Regions from separate parts of the Mycobacterium sp. IS-2888 genome, predicted to be linked through region 2. Evidence: riboswitches for the same ligand, from Rfam matches in the RefSeq annotation. Region 2 holds a riboswitch; the other holds the start of a gene.
The links. Region 2 has a riboswitch for magnesium ahead of A5745_RS07980 (hypothetical protein). Riboswitches for the same ligand answer to the same signal wherever they lie in the genome.

Region 1 (10,537 bases), on a different contig from region 2:
TCGTGCAGGTGCACGTGCGGGCCCAACAGCGGATGTACCGAAACGGTGCAACCACCATGCGTGGGGGATTCCGGACCGTCGTGGCTCAACCACAGCCGGCGGTGCGTCCAGGTCGGCAGCGGCGAATCGACCAGGCGCCCAGTCGGATACAGCACCGAGAAGTCCACCGCGGCGCCCGCACTGTGCAGATCCGCGACAAAGCCGCGCAGCCCGTACGGAAGCTCTTGTTCGCGGCGCATACCGGCCAGAGCGGCCACCGGCACGTCGAGGCTGCGGGCCGTCTGGTCGAGAGCGTGGGTAAGAAGCGGGTGCGGTGCCAGCTCGGCGAAGACCCGGTGGCCGTCCTGCATGGCGGCTTGCACCGCCGTGGCGAACCGGACCATGCGGCGCATGTTGTCCGCCCAATAGCGGGCATCGCACACCGGTTGTTCGCGCGGGTCGAACAGGGTCGCCGAGTAGAACGGAACCTCCGGTGTCCTCGGGCTGAGCTCGGCGAGCGCGTCGGTTAGCTCGTCGAGGATCGGGTCGACTTGAGGGGAATGAAAGGCGACGTCGGTGGGGACCTCGCGCGCCATCACGCCGCGCTGCTCCCAGGCCGCCACCAGCTCGCGAACCGTCTCGGCCGCACCCGCGATCACCGACGACTGCGGCGAGGCCACGATCGCCACCACGACATCGTTGATACCGCGGGCCATCAGCTCCGAAAACACTTGCTGGGCAGGCAATTCCACCGACGCCGTGGCGCCGGAGCCGGCGACGCGGGACATCAGCCGGGAGCGGCGACAGATGACACGCACCCCGTCTTCCAGCGACAGCGCGCCCGCGGCGACGGCCGCCGCGGCCTCACCGAGCGAGTGGCCGATGACCGCGCCGGGGCGCACCCCGTATGCCCGTATGGTGGCCGCCAGCGCGACCTGCATCGTGAACAGCGTCGGCTGAATCCGGTCTTGACCCGTCACGACCCGCGGCGACGAGATCGCGTCGGTGACCGAGAACCCGGACTCGAGGGCGATCAGCGGCTCGGCTTGGGCGACCGTGGCGGCGAACACCGGTTCGTTCGCGAGCAATTGCGCGCCCATCGCGGCCCACTGCGAACCCTGGCCGGAAAACACCCACACGGGTCCCAGGTCGTCTCGGCCGACCGCGGCCTGATACGGCATATCGCCATCGGCGATCTCGCGCAAAGCCTTGGTGAGTTCCGGCAGGGTGCTCGCGATGACGGAGGTTCGCACCGGGCGATGCGCACGCCGACGCGCCAGGGTATAGGCCAGGTCCGGTAGTGCGACGTCGTCGTGGGTCTGCACCCAATGAGCCAGACGGCCGGCGGTGCGGTGCAGTTCGTCGGCCGAGGTGGACGACAGCGGGAACAGCAGTGGCGTCGCCGGTTCGGCCGGGATGTCCTCGGGCTCAACGGCTTCGGGAGCTTGCTCCACAATGGCGTGGACGTTGGTTCCCGACAACCCGTACGATGACACCGCCGCCCGGCGAGGTCCGTGCCCGTTGGTGGGCCACGATGTATTGCCCTGTGGCACAAAAAGATTAGTCTCAATTCGGGCAAGATCGTCGGGCAGGCGGGTGAAATGCAGATTCCGCGGAACCACGCCGTGTTCAAGCGCGAGGATCGCCTTCATCAGGCCGAGGGTTCCGGAGGCGGCCTGGGCATGGCCGAAGTTGGTCTTCACCGATGCCAGCGCGCAGGGGCCGTCGACGCCGTAAACCTTGGCCAGACTGGCGTATTCGATGGGGTCGCCCACGGGGGTGCCGGGGCCGTGCGCCTCTACCACGCCGACGGTGCGAGCGTCGACACCGGCCGCGGCCAACGCCGCCCGGTACACCGCGGTCTGCGCGGTCTCCGACGGTGTCGCGATGTTCACGGTGTGGCCGTCCTGATTGACGGCGCTGCCGCGCACCACCGCCAGGATCCGATCACCGTCTCTTAGCGCGTCGGGCAGCCGCTTGAGCAACACCACTACGCAACCCTCGGCCGAGACGAACCCGTCGGCCCCGACGTCGAAGGCATGGCAGCGTCCGGTGGGCGACAGCATCCCCTCGGCCGATCCCGAGGCGAACTTCCGCGGGTCCAGCGCCACCGTGGCGCCGCCGGCCAGGGCAAGGTTGCTTTCGCGATCGTGCAGGCTGCGACAGGCCAGGTGCACGGCGGTCAGGCCGGACGAACACGCGGTGTCCACGGTCAGCGCGGGACCGTGGAGTCCCAGCGTGTAGGCGATCCGTCCGGACGCCATGCTGAAGCTGTTGCCGGTAAACCCGTACGGCCCCTCGGCGGTGTGTGCGTCGGCGGCCAGCAGTTGGTAGTCGCCGTGAGTCAAGCCCACGAACACCCCGGTCGGCGAGTCGGTCATGGCCTCCCGCGTGAGACCGGCATGCTCCATGGCCTCCCAGGAGGTTTCCAGCAGCAACCGGTGCTGCGGATCCATCGCGGTGGCCTCGCGCTCGCTGATCCCGAAGAACTCGAAATCAAAGCCGGCGACGTCGTCGAGGAACCCGCCCCACTTCGATACCGACCGACCAGGTACCCCGGGCTCGGGGTCGTAGTACTCGTCGGCGTCCCAGCGGTCGGGCGGAACTTCGGTGACCAGGTCATCGCCCCGCAGCAACGCCTCCCACAGCTGCTCCGGGGAGTCGATACCTCCGGGAAGCCGGCAGGCCATCCCGATGACGGCAACCGGAGTGACCGGTGTGGTGCTCATTGTGGGCGACGAACAGGCCGAATCGGGGCGGTCCACCCCGTCGACCGCCCCGAAAGACAACATCCCGCCGCCTCCTCACGGCAACGGCTAACTACCTTGTTCGCTTGACGCAATACGTGGCCCCTCCCCGGCCATCGGGGGGTGCCCACGTTCGCTCAATTGACGTTGCCCAGTGTCAGGAGCTTTCCCGCACGTCAGCAGCCCAGATGGCAGGGGCGACATTATTCTCGAGGTGCGCAACGCGCAGGGAATTCGCCGAACCGTTATCTAATCGTGATGTGCCTGGCCCGTACATGAAATGCTCATACCATGACAACAGCCCGCGTGCCCGGACTGCCGCTCGGCGAGGCGAAAGCCGCCGCCGACGAGGCGGCCGTGCCGAACTACATGGCCGAACTGTCCATATTTCAGGTGCTGCTGAACCATCCGCAATTGGCGCGCGCCGTCAACGACCTGCTCGCCACCATGTTGTGGCACGGCGCCCTCGACTCGCGGTTGCGCGAGCTGGTGATCATGCGGATCGGCTGGCTCACCGCGTGCGACTACGAGTGGACGCAACACTGGCGGGTCGCGTCGGGGCTCGGCGTGGCGGCCGATGACCTGCTGGGCGTGCGCAACTGGCGCGAACACAACGGGTTCGGGCCCACCGAGCGGGCGGTGCTGGCCGCGACCGACGACGTGGTGCGCGACGGCGCGGTGAGCGCCGAGAGCTGGACGGCCTGCGAACGCGAATTGCGCGGCGACAGAACGGCTCTCATCGAACTTGTCACCGCCATCGGTGCGTGGCGCATGGTCGCGTCGATCCTGCAGAGCCTCCAGATCCCGTTGGAGGAGGGCGTGGCCAGCTGGCCGCCGGACGGCCGCGCGCCTTAGATCTCAAACGATCCGGTAGCTCTGCTGCGCCCGCACTCAGCCCAGCGATTCGCCTACCATGGCCGCAAGCTGCGCTACTCGAGGCGGCTTGAGCAGCGTCACATGGTTTCCCGCAAGGCGGTGCACGTGCAGCGCGCCCCCGTGGAATTCGTCCCAGCCCAGCGCATCTGTGCCCATGTCGGCGGCGGTGGCCTCAGTCACGAAAAGATGCATCGGCACATCGTGGCCCGACCGCTGATAGCGGCAGATCAGATCACACGCACCGCGGCGGTCGAATGTGCCATGCAACAGGTACTTTTCGAAGATCCACTCGACAAATTCTTCGAGTGCCACTTTGAGTAGGCCGACCCACTCCCGACGTTCTCCGCGCCTGGAATGCGAGCGAACCCTACTCCACCCAGTCAGCTCAGGTCGCTGCGACTGCAGCACCGGGTGCGGCTCGTCGACAATTCCCAGCCAGTTGACTTGCTCGCCGGCATCGAGAATCTGACGGGCAATTTCGTACGCCACGATCGCGCCGAAAGAGTATCCGATAAGTGCAACGGGGCCGTATGGCTGCCGCTTGCGAATCATCGAAAGCACTTGGGTGGCATACTGTTCGATGCTCATGGATCGATCCAACCGTTCTCCCGGCTGCACTGGGACCAACGGGTTCACCGGCTGCCCGGCCCCCCATTGCGCCGCAAAGTGTCTGGCGCTCACCGCCGCATGAAAATGGGGGAACACAAAATGTATCGGCGGCGAGCCCTCCTCGGCCGCGACGTCGCTGATGCCTTCAGCGCCAAGCAGCGCCGCGAGCCCGGCAACGGTCCTGCCCCGCTCCAGGAACGCCGGAAGCGACGGTGCGACACCGAATGTCCGCTGAACATCCAAGAGAAGTCGTTGTGCCAGCAGCGAGTGGCCGCCCAGATCGAAAAAGTCGGAATCGACGTCGGCCACGGGTACGCCCAGCAGGTCCGCCCACAGCGCCGCGACGCGCCTTTCCGTCTCGTTGCGGGGACGCTGATCGCCGCGCCGGGAAGCTCGGCCCAGCGACGGCGCGGGCAGGGCGCGGATGTCGAGTTTGCCGTTGGGCGTCACGGGCAGCGCATCGAGCACCACCACCGCGGACGGGATCATGTAGGCCGGTAGTCGCTCCGCCAGCTGGGCGCGTATCCCGGCGGGCTCGACAGCTCCCGTCACCGACTCGGTGACATAACCCACCAGGCGCTTGTCGCCGGCGCCGTCCACGCGGGCGATGACCGCCGCCTGCTCCACTCCAGCCAGGCCGGCCAGTGCGGCTTGAACTTCGCCCAGCTCGATGCGGTACCCGCGGATTTTGACCTGCTCATCGGTGCGTCCGAGATACCGCAGCTGCGCATCAGCACCCCAACACACCAGATCTCCGGTGCGATACATCCGTGTTCCGGGCGGGCCAAACGGGCAGGCGACGAACCGCGCTGCGGTCAGAGAGGTCCGGCGCGCATAGCCGCACCCCACTCCGGCACCGGCGACATACAACTCACCGACCACGCCGGCCGGCACCGCCCGCAACCACTTATCCAAGACAAACAATGCCGCCCGCGGCACCGGCGAACCGATCGGTGGCAGCCCCGAGCCCGCAACCAACGGCCGGCTGATCGTCGCGTACACGGTGGTTTCGGTCGGGCCGTAGCCGTTGATCATCACCCGCCCGGGGGCCCACCGGTCCACCACCTCGGCCGGGCACGCCTCACCGGCCACCACTAGGGTCACCGAATCCAACCCCTCGGGTGACAGCACCGCCGCCGCGGCCGGGGTTTGACTTAACACGGTGACGTGTTCGGCAACCAGCAATGCGTGAAAATCGATCGGGGAACGTGTCACCGAGTCGGGCACCACGACCAGTCGCCCACCATGTAACAACGCGCCCCAGATCTCCCACGCCGAAAAGTCGAACGCCAACGAATGACAGTGCGACCACACCTGTTCCGGCGTCAGCTCCACTCCGGCGTCGAGGGAGCCGAACAACTGGGTCACGTTGTGGTGAGTGACCGCCACTCCCTTGGGAGCCCCGGTGGTGCCCGAGGTGTAAATGATGTGGGCAATGTCGTCGGGCGCGGGTGCCGGCAACGCGGTGCTGGGTTGGTTGTCAGCAGCACGGTCGTCAATATCGATGACCCGCAGACCGAACCCGGCCAGCCGCCCCGCCAGCCCTCGGGTGGTGATTGCGGCGATCGGCGCGGCATCCCCGAGCACAAACCCGAGCCGGGCCCCCGGCACCGCCGGGTCGATCGGCACATACGCCGCACCGGTTTTCAACACCGCCAAAATCGCCACCACCGCCCCGAGCGACCTGGACAACAGCAGCGCCACGCACCGCCCCGGCCTCGCCCCCGCGTCGGCCAGCAGGTGCGCAAACCGATTCGACGCCTCATCCAGCTCGCGGTAAGTCATGCTGCGGTCAGCGAAGGTCACCGCTAAGGCCCGCGGGGCCCGCGCCACCTGAGCGGCAAACGATGCCGGTATCGACACCGCCGGTGGCGCACACTCCCACAGCACGGCGCGGTTACCGAACTCATCCAGGCGGGAGCGCTCATCCCCGCCCAGTAGATCCATCGACGACAGCCGCCGCCCCGGGTCGGCGGTCATCGCCACCACCGCTCGTTGCAGCAGATCAACCAATGCCCCAATGGTTTCCACGTCGAACACGTCGGTGTCGTATTCCACGCGCAGGCCGAGTTCGAGGCCGGGCGTGGCTTGTACCACGAGCGGGTAGTGGATGTATTCGGGGCGGGCGAACTCGGTCACTGCAATTCGCGGTCGGCGGCTATCGCGCCGGTGTCGTTCGGGTTGTTTTCCCAAACGAAAAGGGTGTCGAACAACCGGTCGTGGCCGGTGACGCAATGGATTTCGCTGAGTCCCAGGTGTTGGTGCGGGGTCGTGTGGTTGTGGAAGTGTTGCAGTTGGTCGAGCAGATCCGTGGTGGTCGTTGTCGCGGTGATGGTGGCCCGTACCGGCATGGTGTTGGCCGATAGGCCCACCGTCGATTCCGCGCCGGCGATGTCGGTCGCCCCATCCCCAGAGACCGTGGCGCCGAAGGCGACATCGGGCTGGCCACTCAGCGACATCAGCAACTGCGCAAACGCGGCCTGCACTACCGTGCTGACACTGGTTTGATAACACCCGGCCAGCTCACCCAGGGCCCGCGTGGTCTGGGCGGACAGCCGAAACGACGCAACCCCTCGCTGTCCTGCCCGGCCCGGCAGACCGACCAAGGTGGGGGTATCAAAACCGGCCAGCACTTCGCGCCAGGCCGCGTGGGCGGCGTCGAATTCTCGACCCTCCGCCTCGGCCCTCGTGAAAGCGCCTGTGTCTCGGAAGAATTCGGATCCGGTGCCACAAAGCGACCCCCCCTCGCGCGGATTTCCGCCTCCTCGCTCGGGGGCCGTCTTTACGTCCTTGGTGCCCGAATCGGTCGGAAGCGCGCGGTCGAGGCTCTTTGCTACCCGTTGCTCTACGCCGAGTGGGCGCGGATAGGCCGGCCTTCCGTCGACCGCCCGCTTCAGGGCATCGAATGCTGGCCGGACTATCCCCCCCAGGACTTGTCGTGTCTGTTCCATCCCGGTCACGCCTGTCGGTCTAAGTAATTTGCTACGAGCCGCCTAAATTTTTTAAACTGAGCATAAGGCAGAATGCGTAATTCGCAACCATTGGTATGTTTATTGCACGAATGTGTATTAGTCGGTTTGTTGTACACGTGCCAATTCTGTCGACCGGTCGGACGAATTGATTGACATATCAATTGGTAATTCCTAGCGTCGGGCGATGCGAACCAGAGTCGCCGAGCAGCTCGGCGTTGAGTTCCCGATCTGCGCTTTCAGCCACTGCCGCGACGTCGTCGCGGCGGTCACCAACGCGGGGGGATTCGGAGTCCTCGGGGCGGTCGCGCACAGCCCGCAACGGCTGGACAGCGAGCTGACCTGGATCGAGGAGCAGACCGGGGGCAAGCCCTACGGGGTCGACCTGCTGTTGCCGCCCAAGTACGTCGGGGCCGAGCAGGGCGGCATCGACGCCAAACAGGTCGCCGCGCTGCTGCCCGAGGAGCACCGCGAGTTCGTCGATGACCTACTTACCCGCTACGGCATCCCGGCGACCGCCGAGCCGCCGCGCGCGCCGTCCGGCGGCGGACTCAACATCTCGCCCAAGGGTTACGAGCCGCTGCTCGACGTGGCCTTTGGCCACGACATCCGGCTGATAGCAAGCGCGCTCGGCCCGCCCCCGGCCGACCTCGTCGAGCGCGCCCACGACCACGACGTGCTGGTGGCCGCGCTCGCGGGAACCACGCAACACGCACGGCGGCATGCCGCCGCCGGCGTCGACCTGATCGTCGCGCAGGGCACCGAGGCCGGCGGGCACACCGGTGAGGTGGCGACCATGGTCCTGGTCCCCGAAGTGGTGGATGCGGTGTCGCCGACGCCCGTGCTCGCCGCCGGCGGGATCGCCCGGGGCCGCCAGATCGCGGCGGCGCTGGCCCTGGGGGCCGAGGGCGTGTGGTGCGGATCGGTGTGGTTGACCACCGAGGAAGCGGAAACCGCCCCCGTGGTCAAGGAGAAGTTCCTGGCCGCCAGCTCCTCGGACACCGTGCGGTCGCGGTCGATGACCGGCAAGCCGGCCCGGATGCTGCGCACGGCGTGGACCGACGAATGGGACCGGCCCGACAGCCCCGACCCCCTCGGCATGCCGCTGCAGACCGCCCTGATCACCGAATACCAGGTGCGCATCAATCAGGCCGCCGCCCACCCGGGCGCCAAGGCGCGCGAGCTGGCCACCTACTTCGTCGGCCAGGTCGTCGGTTCACTCGACCGGGTGCGCCCGACGCGCTCGGTGGTGCTCGACATGGTCGAGGAGTTCATCGACACGATCGGGCGGCTGGACGACCTGGTCGAGAAGTGACCACCACCGACATCGCCAAGCAGGGCGCCGGCGCACTCGCCCGAGTTTGACGGTCTCCCGCCCTTCGTGCATCATCGTGACGGCACCTCGTTAGGTGAGGCGTCTACACGAATACAGGCCACTGACCCCGAACGTCCAAAGACGCCCCGGGTCAGGACAGCTCCTCCCGGCTTAAGGGTTGAGCCCAGGTGGCTTCCGGCTTGGATTGTTTTCCAGGCCAGGACACGTCGTGTAGTGCCGAAGCTCTGACGAGTGGGGTGCGGATCTCCGACGGTCGTCGGTTTCTGTATTCCCTTGTGCGCGCCGTTCGTGCGGGTGACCGCACGCGTCGTTGCCGTAGAGGAGGTGAGGGACGTATGAGTTCCAGCGATAGTCCTGGCCGAAGTCCGGGCTCCGTCCCGTCCCGATCCGGCCTCCGGCACGACGATCTCGGCTGAGTCGTCGCAACGCCAATCGGCTTACCGGCCAAGCATTCTCGGATCGGAACCAGTACGGGACGGGACACGTCAGTCCAGCTAGTCCCCGTTTTGAATTCCGTCTAGGAGGCGACCATGACCGCAGTCCTGCACGACGAACTGGCAACCGCGGCACCCAAGCCCGCGCTGACGGTCGTGCGCGCCGACACGCCCGCCCACGTCCCCGCGCCCAAGAAGGTGACCCGCCGCGTCGAAGTGCCGATCTTCGGCCTGGGCGCCGACCCGCTGGTGAACGGCGCCGCCCGTCTGTTGAGCATTCCGCTGCGCCACGCCTACGCGGCGCTGTGGCGCGTGGGCGTGCTCGAAGTCGGGGCCTGATCCACCGGCTAGAATCGGCGCAGCGGCATCGATCCGGCCATCACCGGGGAGCCTTCGGAAGAACGGCCATTGCAGCCCAGTAGAACCGAACGGGTAGGCCCGTCATAGCCGTCACGAGCGGTCGCGCGGCAGCGCGGCAAGCGGGGTGGTACCGCGGCGCTCGCGCAGCTAGCGCGTCGTCGTCCCCGGCCTGAGAACTGGCACAGGGAGACGACGCTTTGACCTACCCGAAGCTGGCCGCCGGGGCACCCGACTTCCCGGCGCTCGAACTCGAGGTCCTCGAGTACTGGGCGCGCGATGACACCTTCCGGGCCAGCATCGCCCGCCGCGATGGCGCCCCGGAGTACGTGTTCTACGACGGGCCGCCGTTCGCCAACGGTCTGCCCCACTACGGGCACCTGCTCACCGGCTACGTGAAGGACATCGTCCCGCGGTATCACACGATGCGCGGCGCCAAGGTGGAGCGCCGCTTTGGCTGGGACACGCACGGGCTGCCCGCCGAGCTCGAGGTCGAACGCCAGCTGGGCATCACCGACAAGTCCCAGATCGACACCATGGGAATCGCGGCGTTCAACGAGGCCTGCCGTGAATCGGTGTTGCGCTATACCGACGAATGGCAGGCGTATGTGACCCGCCAGGCCCGCTGGGTCGACTTCGACAACGATTACAAGACGCTCGACCTGTCCTACATGGAGTCGGTGATCTGGGCCTTCAAACAGCTGTGGGACAAGGGCCTTGCCTACGAGGGCTACCGGGTGCTGCCGTACTGCTGGCGCGACGAAACCCCGCTGTCCAATCACGAATTGCGGATGGACGACGACATCTACCAAAGCCGCCAGGATCCCGCGATCACCGTCGGATTCCGGGTACCCGACGGCGAATTGGCGGGCGCCTACCTGCTGGTGTGGACGACCACGCCGTGGACGCTGCCGTCGAACCTTGCGGTTGCGGTCAATCCGGACGTGATCTACGTGCAGGTGAAGGCCGGCGATCGCCGCCTGGTGCTGGCCGAGGCGCGCCTGGCCGCCTATGCCCGCGAGCTGGGGGAGGAGCCTGAAGTGCTGGGCACCTACCGTGGCGCGGACCTGTTAGGCATCCGCTATGTGCCGCCGTTCCCGTATTTCACAGACCCAGAACCGGGGCGGGCCAACGCTTTTCAAGTATTGCCCGGCGACTTCGTGACCACCGAGGACGGCACCGGAATCGTGCACATGGCGCCGGCCTACGGCGAGGACGACATGGCCACCA
Region 2 (10,537 bases):
ATGACGCCCAACCCGATTCAGGCCCTGAGCTATTTCGCCGGGCGCACCGAACGCGTCAGCCTCGGCACCTTCGTCGTCGTCGCGCCGTGGTGGCACCCGGTGCGGCTGGCGCACCAAATCGCCTACCTCGACATCCTGTCCAACGGCCGGTACACGACGATCGGAATCGGTCGCGGGGTCTCCAAGGGCGAGTTCGACGCCGTCGGCGTGCCCCGTGAGGAAAGCCGGCAACGGTTCAACGAGACGCTAGACATTCTGCAGCTGGCCCTGTCCGGGGAGCGGTTCTCCTACGAGGGGGAGATCTTCACCGTGCCGGAAATGTCGCTTCGGCCCGAACCCCAAAGCGACGACCTCTTTTCGCGCATCTACAGCTCGTCATCGACCGCGGAGTCGCTGGAGATCCTGGCGCGACGCGGCATGGTGCCACTGTTCGTGGGCAACAAGCCGATCGAGGACGCCGGACGAGAAGTGCAGAAAGTGAACACGTTCCGCAAGGAAGAAGGCTTGGGGCCGTGCCAGCCGAAAAATGTGATGTTCATGTATTGCACGACCGACGATCCGGGCAAGTCCGAAGAATGGATCTGGACCGCCAACCGCGACGTCACCGTGCATTACGGATTCGCCGACGCGTCGAACTTCAAGGGCGTCAAGGGCTATGAAGCCTATGCGGCCCGGGAGGCCAGCGCCACCGCGGTCCTCGCCTCGTCGGTCACGGGCCCCGAGGCCGGCGCAGCCAAAGGCCCGTCCAAGACGCCGGGCTACCACGCCTCCAATCTGCTGATCGGCACGCCGGAGGAAATCTTCAACCGGATCCAGGCCGCTCAGCGGGCCTGCTCGTTCTGCGAGCTGACGATCGTTCCGCAGTTCGGCACCATGCCCTACGCCGAGGCGATGGCGAGCACCGAACTCTTCGCCAAAGAGGTGCTGCCGGCCGTCCAGAAAATGGAGGCCCCGCTGCACCCCGCCGCGCTCCCGGAGAACGCGCTGGCATGACGAATCCGGATTGCCCACCCACGCCGACGCCGGACGACATCGACCTCCCGGCGTTGCGCGAAAAGTACCGCCAGGAGCGCGAAAAGCGGCTGCGCCCAGAGGGTTCCAAACAGTACATCGAACTCGTCGACGACTTTGCTGGGTTTTACGAAACCGACCCGCACTCGCCGCCGCTGGTCCGCGACGCGATCTCGGAGGACATCGACGTCGCCGTGCTCGGCGGTGGCTTCGGGGGCCTGCTGTGTGCCGCGTATCTGAAGAAGGCCGGCGTCGACGACGTCCGGATCATCGAGTTGGGCGGCGATTTCGGTGGCGTCTGGTACTGGAACCGGTTCCCCGGGCTGCAGTGCGACAACGAATCGTACTGCTACATACCACTATTGGAAGAGCTCAACTACATACCGAGCAAGAAGTTCGCCGACGGCACCGAGATCTACGAGCATTGCCGGCGCATCGGAAAGCATTTCGGCCTCTACGACTCCGCGATCTTCTCCACCCAGGTCCGGGCCCTGCACTGGGACGAGGACATCAAGCGCTGGCGGGTCAGCACCAATCGCGACGACGACATCCGGGCCCGATTCGTGGTCATGGCGTCGGGCCCCTTTCACCGGCCCAAGCTGCCCGGCATTCCGGGCATCAACGACTTCAAGGGGCACAGCTTTCACTCGTCACGCTGGGACTACGAATACACCGGCGGCGATAGCAACGGCGGGCTGCACAAGCTCGCCGACAAACGCGTCGCGGTGGTGGGCACCGGGGCGACCGCCGTCCAAATCGTGCCGTTCCTGGGCCGGGATGCCAAACAGCTCTACGTGTTTCAGCGCACGCCGTCGTCGGTGGGCGCACGCAACAACACGCCGACCGATCCCGAGTGGGTGAAAACGCTGCGGCCGGGCTGGCAGAAGGAGCGGCAGCGCAACTTCCACGCCTGGACGTTCGAGGGAATGGCGCTGGGCCAACCCGACTACGTGTGCGACTTCTGGACCGAGCTCGGCCGCAATACCGCCGCGCGGGTTCTCACACTCGAAGACCCGGCGTCGATGACGCCCGAGCAGTTCATGACCATCCGCGAAGAAGAGGACTACAAAGTCATGGAGCGCCTGCGGCGCAGGGTCGAGAGCATCGTCGACGACCCCGGCACGGCCGAGGCGCTCAAGCCCTACTACCGTTTCCTGTGCAAGCGACCATGCACCAACGACGACTACCTTCCGACCTTCAACCGTCCCAACGTGACACTGGTCGACGTGTCGTCGACGAAAGGCGTGGAGCGGGCGACGGAAAAGGGTCTGGTCGTCAACGGTGTCGAGTACGAAGTCGACTGCATCATCTACGCCAGCGGGTTCGAGATCACGACGGAGATCAGCCGCCGCTACTCCATCGACACCATCGCCGGCCGAGGCGGGTTGTCGCTTTTCGACCACTGGCGCAACGGCTACAAGACATTTCACGGGATGACCAGCCGCGAATTTCCCAACCAGTTCTTCACCGGGTTCACCCAGGTCGGTATCTCGGCGAACATCGCAGCCAACTATGAACTGCAGGGCGAGCACATCGCCTACATCATCTCCGAAGCGTTGGCCCGCGGCGCGGCTACGGTCGAACCCACCCAAGAGGCGCAGGATGAATGGTGCAAAACCATCCGGGACACCGCGATCGACAACAGCCAGTTCGACCTGGAATGCACACCGGGCTACTACAACAACGAAGGCGGTGGCATGGGAACCGCGAAGGGCGAAGGGATCCGGTCCCATCTGGGTGAGCCCTACGGGCCCGGCTTTTACGCCTTCGGCGACCTGTTGGCCGCGTGGCGCGCCACCGGTGAGCTGGATGGCCTCGCGTTGGGATCGTGATGGCTGAACTCAGGTTCGACGATCGGGTGGCCGTCGTGACGGGCGGCGGCAGGGGACTGGGGCGCGAGTACGCGCTGCTGTTGGCGTCCAGGGGTGCCAAGGTCGTCGTCAACGACACCGGCGGCGCTCTGACCGGATCCGGCACCGACGAGGGTCCCGCGCGGCAGGTGGTCGCCGAGATCACGGCGGCGGGCGGCGACGCGGTGGCATCCGTTGACTCGGTGGCGACGCCCGAAGGTGGCCAAGCCATCATCCAAGCCGCACTCGCGAACTACGGGCGGATCGACATCCTCGTCCACAACGCCGGCAACGTGCGGCGTGCCTCGCTGAAGGAGATGAGCTACGAGGATTTCGATGCGGTCATCGACGTTCATCTGCGCGGGGCCTTCCACGTGGTGCGGCCGGCATTCCCCGTCATGTGCGCCGCGCACTACGGCCGTGTCGTCTTGACCTCGTCGATCGGCGGCCTGTACGGCAATCACGCGGTCGCGAACTACGCCGCCGCCAAGGCGGGCCTGATCGGGCTGTCCAATGTCGTCGCACTCGAAGGCGCCGCCGACGGCGTGCTCTGCAATGTCATCGTCCCGTCGGCGGTCACCAGAATGGCTGAGGGCCTGGATATTTCGGCATACCCACCGATGGGCGCGGAGTTGGTGGCGCCGGTGGTGGGCCTGCTGGCGCACGAAACCTGCCCGGTGACCGGTGAGATGCTGATCGCCATTGCGGGCCGGGTGGCCAAAGCGGTTGTCGCGGAGACCCCCGGCGTGCACCGTCCCTCGTGGTCGATCGAGGACGTGGCCCAGCAGATCGACGCCATCCGTTATCTCGCTGCGCCGCTGGTCTTTCCCGTTGTACCCGATGGTCATACCGACCACATCCGCTACAGCTTCGACACCGCCACGCGAGCGACCCGGGAAGGCGCCAGCCATGGCTGACCACGGGGCCGGACCGCTGGCCGGTGTGCGTGTCATCGACCTCACGGCGATGGTGATGGGTCCCTACTGCACCCAGATCATGGCCGACATGGGCGCCGACGTGATCAAGGTCGAACCGCCGCAGGGAGACGACACGCGCTACATCTCGGTCGGTCCGGTGCGGGGCATGGGCGGCGTCTTCGTCAACGTCAACCGCGGCAAGCGCGGTGTCACCCTCGACCTGCAGTCCGACTCCGGCAAGATCGCCCTGCGGGCGCTCATCGAACAGGCCGACGTGTTCATCCACTCGATGCGGTCCAAGGCGGTCTCCCGGCTCGGCTTCAGCTACGACGAAGTGGCCGCGATCAATCCCGCCATCGTGTACACGAACTGCTACGGGTACGGCCGGCGTGGGCCGAAGGGAGATTTGCCGGCCTACGACGACACGATCCAGGCCGCGTGCGGGCTGCCCTACGTGCAGGAACAGCTGACCGGCGAACCCAATTACGTGGGAACCATATTGGCCGACAAAGTCGCCGGGCTCACCGCGCTCTACGCCACCATGATGGCGTTGTTCCACCGCGAGCGCACCGGGGAGGGGCAAGAGGTCGAGGTCGGCATGTTCGAGACGATGGCCTCGTTCATGCTCGTCGAACACGCCAACGGCGCCATGTTCGACCCGCCGCTGGGCCCGGCGGTCTATCCCCGCACGGTCGCCCCCAACCGGCGGCCGTACCGCACCAGCGACGGGTACATCGCGGCACTGATCTACAACGACAAGCACTGGGCCGCGTTCATGGAAGCCGTGCGGCCACCGTGGGCCAGCGATCTCTACGGCACGCTCGAGCGGCGCTCGCGCCAGATCGACACCGTGTACGCGCTACTGGCCGAAACGCTGGTGCAGCGAACGACCCAGGAATGGCTCGACCTCTTTCGCGACCTTCAGATCCCCGCCGCGGCGCTGTCCAGCCCGGCGACCTTGTTCGACGACGACCACCTCAACGCCGTCGGTTTTTTCGAGACGCTGGACACGGTCCACGGCCCGGTGCGATTCCCCGGTGTGCCGACGTGGTTTTCCCGGACACCGGGCCGCGTCGCCGGGCCCGCTCCGGAGTTGGGCGCGGACACCGCGGAGGTACTCGAAGAACTCGGACTGGCGCCCGCAGACGCGAATCCGGGCGCGCCGGCATAACCCGAAAATGGGGCCGCCGCAACCGGAAACCGTTGCGTGTCTTCGCGTGTCTATCTCCTGAATCCGCCCGCGACGCCACTAGGCTGGCTGCGATCAAGAGGAGGGGCAGCGACGCATCGGCATGGGCCAGGGCGCGTTAACAGCGGACACTGATCCGGGCGGGAGGCATCCCGCACCGGCGCCTTCTGCTCGGCGGCCCCGGTGGGTCGCTCCCGTGCGACGTGTCGGTCGGCTGGCGATCTGGGACCAACCGGAACGGCGCAGCGGCATTCCCGCGCTGGACGGGCTTCGCGCGATAGCGGTCGCGCTGGTGCTCGTCGGGCACGGTGGCATCCCCGGCGTGAGCGGCGGGTTCATCGGCGTCGACATCTTCTTCGTCCTCAGCGGCTTCCTGATCACCTCGCTGCTACTCGACGAGCTCAGGAGCAGCGGCCGTATCGAGCTGACCGGCTTCTGGATTCGCCGTGCCCGCCGGCTGTTGCCCGCGCTGGTGTTGATGGTGATCACCGTGGGGGCGGCCCGCGAACTCCTTCCCTACCAGGCCCTGAACGGACTGCGGGACGACGCGGTCGCGGCGTTCCTGTGGATCGCGAATTGGCGGTTTGTGGCCCAGAAGACCGACTACTTCACGCAGGGCGCCCCGCCCTCACCGCTGCAGCACACCTGGTCGCTCGGGGTGGAGGAGCAGTACTACTTCGTCTGGCCGGTGCTGCTAATCGCGGTCACGCTGCTGTTGGCGGCGCGGGCCAGGCGTTACTTCATGCGGGCGACCGTGGGCGGGGTCCGCTTCGCCGTGTTCGTGATCGCGACGTTGGGGGCGCTGGTTTCGGCCGCGGCGGCCATCGTGTTCGTCTCCGACAGCACCCGCGACCGAATCTATTTCGGCACCGACACCCGCGCGCAGGCGTTGCTGGTCGGCTCCGCGGCGGCGGCTCTGCTGGTTCGGGATTGGCCGTCGCTGAACCGCGGCTGGTGCATGATCCGGACTCGGTGGGGGCGTCGCACCGCGCGCGCCCTGCCGTTTGTCGGGGTGGCCGTTCTGGCGGCCGCCACACACTACGCGACGGGCAATGTCGGTGAGTTCCGCCACGGTCTGCTGATCGCGGTCGCGATCGCGGCCGTGTTGGTGGTCGCGCCGGTGGCGATGGAACAGCGCGGCGTCATCGCCCGCATCCTGGCCACGCCACCACTGGTGTGGCTCGGCACCATTTCCTACGGCGTCTATCTGTGGCACTGGCCAATCTTCTTGGCACTCAACGGGGAACGAACCGGCTGGACCGGGCTGCCGCTGTTCGCCGCCCGGTGTGCCGCCACGGTGGCCGTGGCCGCCGCATCGTGGTGGCTGATCGAGCAACCGATCCGGCGCTGGCGACCGGAGCGGGTACCGCTGTTGCCGCTGGCGGCTGCCACCGTGGCGAGCGCCGCCGCGATCACCTTGTTTCTGGTCCCGGTGGGAACCGGGCCCGCGCTACGGGAGACCGGTTTGCCGCCGGGGGTTTCCTCCGTCGCGGCGGTGTCGCCGTCGCCGCCCGGCGTGGTTCGCCCGCGGCCTCGAGATCCCAACCGCCCGTTCACCGTTTCGGTGTTCGGCGATTCGATCGGCTGGACCTGGATGCACTATCTACCGCCGACGCCCGGATTCGCTTTCCTCGACCACACCGTCATCGGTTGCAGCCTGGTGCGCGGCACGCCGTACCGGTATATCGGCCAAACGCTGGAGCAAAGAGCGGAATGCGACACCTGGCCGACGCGCTGGTCGACGCAGGTCGGCCAGGACCAGCCGGACGTCGCCCTGCTCATCATCGGCCGCTGGGAGACCGTCGACCGGGTGAACGAGGGGCAGTGGACCCACATCGGCGATCCGACCTTCGACGCGTACCTCAACGGTGAGCTCGACCGGGCGCTGAACATCGTGAGCGTGCCGGGGGTTCGCGTGGTGGTGGCGACCGTGCCCTACAGCCGCGGCGGCGAAAAGCCGGATGGCCGCCTGTACCCGGAGGACCAGCCGGACCGGGTCAACCAGTGGAACACCATGCTGCGCAACACGGTTAGCCACCACAAGGGCGTCCAGATCCTCGACTTGAACAAGAAGCTGTGTCCGGACGGTGTGTACACCGCCAAGGTCGACGGAATCAAGGTGCGCAGCGACGGCGTGCACCTCACCCCGGAAGGCGTGAAGTGGCTGACGCCGTGGCTCGAGGAATCGCTGAGGTAGGCGTTAATCGTTTGTGCGGCAGCTGATTTCCATGCTGTCGCTTTCGCGGACCTGAAAATTGAAACTGGTATAGCCGTTGTCGGGATTGCGCACGAGCTCGAGGTAGGGACCGGTGTCCGCCGCGCTGGTGTTGTCGGCGACGATCAACGCACCCGTGGGCAGGCGCGGTTCGAGCAGCTCAATCACCGGCAGATACAGATCTTTCCAACCGTCGAGCAGGACGAACTCGACAGGCCCGTCCAGGTGCTGCAACGTGGTGAGGGCATCGCCTTCGAGAATGGTGATGACCTCGTCCAGGCCGGTCTCGGCGAAGGTTTTCTTCGCAGCGGCGATCTTGGTCTCGCTGAGCTCGGTGGTGACCACTCGGCCGATGCCGTTGTCGCGCACCGCGCCCGCCAGATGAACGGCCGAGATGCCGAACGACATCCCGAATTCGACCACCGTGGTCGGACGCGTCGCGCGCACCAACGCGTACAGCAGGCGGCCGGCTTCGGGGGTCACCGGGATGTAGAACTCGCTCATCGCCTCGGCGCGTTCCGCGGTGGTCATCGGCCGGGCGAACTGATCGCGCCGCTCCCGCAAGAGCGACATCTGGTTTTTCGCTTCGTTGTACATCCGGTCGAGAACGGTCGCGACCCGAGGGTCCTGCAAAGTTGTGGCCATGCCCACGAGGGTAGGCCGTGACCGCGCGCCGAGTTTGACGAGGAGCGAGCCCCATGTCAGCATTGACGGGCAAGCACCTCGGTAGGTGAGGCGTCTGCACGGATACAGGCCACTGACCCCGAACGTCGAGAGACGCCCCGGGTCAGGACAGCTCTTCCCGGACCCAAGGGTTGAGCCCAAGTGGCTTCCGGAGATGTTCCGGATACGCCGTGCAGTGCCAAAGCTCCGACGAGAGGGGTGCGACCGGCGTTGTTACGCCGGTCATTTCCTCTTCCGTTACCGAGGTGACGACACCCGCGTGTGTCCCGGCCGTGAGGAGGTGAGGGCGAGATGAGTCCCGGCGATAGTCCCTATCCGAGATACCCCTTGCCCCGACCCGGTTCCGGCATTGCTTTGTCCGCCTGAAGTGGCGTGCATGCCCGAATGCCATGAGCCGATCGGGCCTCCAGAAGGAGAAAGATCATGGCTTTCGTTGTTACGCACCGTGTTACCGGTCGGACCCGTCGGCAGGGATGGGCGTTCCTGCGGTCGGCTCGGCTGCTGGCTGACAAGTTGCGCGCCCGCAGCGCGCTGACTCCCCAGGAGCGGGCCAACCTGTACGTGTCACGGATGCCGATCGCGGTGGTTACCGCCTCGTTGGGTGGCCACCCCCCGGTCGACGACCGGCGGTGATTCGTTCCATCGTCCGGCCGGTGTCGCGCAACTACCGCGAATCGTTGGGCAGCAGAACGATTTTCCCGTGCGTGTGCCGCTGTTCGAGCTCCTCAAAGGCGTCGGCGACCCGGTCCAGCGGGTAGGTTGCGGCGATGTCGAAGTCAAGGGCACCGGTGGCGACCAGGTGGGCGATTTCGGCGAGCACTTCCGGGGTCGACGCCTCCTGGCTGCCCTCGGTCTTGGCGCCGACTTCGCCCGCCTTCTGAAACGAGATGATGGTATCGATCCGCTCGGGCGCCACGCCGAGATCGACTGCGAGCTGGACGTAGTCCGGACCGAACAAGTCGATGAACGCATCGATTCCGTTCGGGGCGGCCTCTCGCAGCCGGTCGGCCAGGCCTTCCCCATAGACGACCGGGACGACGCCGTGCGCGCGCAGCCAGTCGGCGTTGCCCGGCCCTGCGATGCCCAACACCCGCGCCTGGCGCAGGACCAGCAGTTGTACGACAAGGCTGCCGACCCCGCCCGCCGCCGCCGATACGGCCACAGTCTCGCCCGGTTGGGGCGCGACGGCCCGGACGGCGGCATACGCCGTCACACCCACGACGTAGAGCGAACCCGCGACCTCCCAACTCAATTCGGGAGGTTTGCGGATCAGTTGATTGACGGGAACCGCGGTGTGGGTGGCATGGCTGGATCGCCGGAAACTGAAACCCAGCACCTCGTCGCCGACCTCGAACTCGGTGACTCCCGGCGCTACGGCGGTCACGACGCCGGCAAGGTCGCTGCCCTCGCCGGACGGAAACGTGGCGGGGAACATGTCGTGCATCGCCCCGACCCGGATACCGGCCTCGCCGGGGTTGATGCCGGCCGCGCGAACTTCCACCACCACCTCGCCCGGCCCCGGCTCCGGCATGTCGATGTCCGCCACATACAACTCGTCACGGCCCCCGTAACGGTCGAACCGTACGGCGCGCGCCGTCGCAGCCGTCATCTCGTTCTCCTTCGCCCAAACGCTTGCCCACGCCAGCATAGGCCGCGGATTCTGCGTGCCCGCCGGAGAAATTTGCGCGTATGTTCGTATGCGCTGGTGTTGTGCCGTCAGCGGATTGGCAGGGAAGGAATGTCCATGGAGCTTGCTCGGACAACCGTCGCCGGCTTGAGCGTCGCCGCCCTTGCGGTAGGCGCCGCGATCGCAGGCTGCGGCAACAACAAGACCCCGGCGACGTCGTCCTCGGCCACGTCGAGCGCCACGGCGTCATCGACCGCGTCCACCGCGGTAACCGGCCCGTCGCCCGGACAGACCACGGATTACAGTGGGCTGCTGATCAAGCCGAGCGACATCGGCCCGGACCTCACCACACCCCAACCACCCGTGCTGAATCCCAACAATGCGCCCGGGGTTGCGCAGTTGTTCGCCAACGCCGACAACAGCCGCCGAATCGGGGACACCATCTTGATCGTCGCCGATCCCCAGACCGCGGCGGCCGGCATCGAGAACACCAAGGCGAACTACGCGGGCAAAGTCAGCGGCACGTGGCAGCCGGTCGACGTGGGATCCAACGGGGCAATGATCTCCGGGACATCGCCGGACAACTCCCAGGCGGTGACGGTGCTGTTGTTCAGCGAGGGCAAGGCGCTGGTCAACCTGGAATTCGACAGTGCGCCCAACGATCCCATCGATCCGGGCATGGCGACAGACATCGGCCGCAAGCAAGACGCGGCGATCAAGAGCGGGTTGCCGCCCAGCTGAGGTAGGTGGCTAGACGCCGCGGTCGCGCGGAATGTCTTCACCCGCAGCGATGTTGGGGCAGCTAGGCGATGACCTGGACGGGATCGCCGACGTTCACCTGGTTGAAGTACCACGCGGCGTTGTCCGGGCTCAGGTTGATGCATCCGTGACTGACGTTCGCATGGCCTTGCGAGTCAACCGACCAGGGGGCCGAGTGCACGTAGACGCCGCTGTTCGTGATGCGGACCGCGTACGACGCGATGATGTTGTATCCCTCGGGCGAACTCAGCGGGATACCGATGGTCCGCGAGTCCATCCGCACGG

Region 1: linked by a shared signal. The riboswitch ahead of A5745_RS09775 (Rv1535 family protein) and the one ahead of A5745_RS07980 (hypothetical protein) in region 2 are both predicted to bind magnesium.

What each region holds. Positions count from the first base shown of each region.
Region 1 is NZ_MBET01000054.1:58,092-68,628, forward strand. It holds gene pks2 (type I polyketide synthase) at 1-2,708, opposite strand, end outside; gene A5745_RS09755 (carboxymuconolactone decarboxylase family protein) at 3,018-3,581, shown strand; gene A5745_RS25240 (amino acid adenylation domain-containing protein) at 3,618-6,350, opposite strand; gene A5745_RS25345 (condensation domain-containing protein) at 6,347-6,844, opposite strand; gene A5745_RS09770 (nitronate monooxygenase) at 7,368-8,495, shown strand; M-box (ykoK) riboswitch at 8,575-8,759, shown strand; gene A5745_RS09775 (Rv1535 family protein) at 9,047-9,289, shown strand; partial or broken gene ileS (isoleucine--tRNA ligase) at 9,508-10,537, shown strand, end outside.
Region 2 is NZ_MBET01000051.1:18,843-29,379, forward strand. It holds gene A5745_RS07950 (LLM class flavin-dependent oxidoreductase) at 1-993, shown strand, start outside; gene A5745_RS07955 (NAD(P)/FAD-dependent oxidoreductase) at 990-2,843, shown strand; gene A5745_RS07960 (SDR family NAD(P)-dependent oxidoreductase) at 2,843-3,778, shown strand; gene A5745_RS07965 (CaiB/BaiF CoA-transferase family protein) at 3,771-4,949, shown strand; gene A5745_RS07970 (acyltransferase family protein) at 5,071-7,164, shown strand; gene A5745_RS07975 (O-methyltransferase) at 7,168-7,827, opposite strand; M-box (ykoK) riboswitch at 7,898-8,071, shown strand; gene A5745_RS07980 (hypothetical protein) at 8,290-8,499, shown strand; gene A5745_RS07985 (NADP-dependent oxidoreductase) at 8,531-9,475, opposite strand; gene A5745_RS07990 (hypothetical protein) at 9,611-10,234, shown strand; gene A5745_RS07995 (L,D-transpeptidase family protein) at 10,296-10,537, opposite strand, start outside.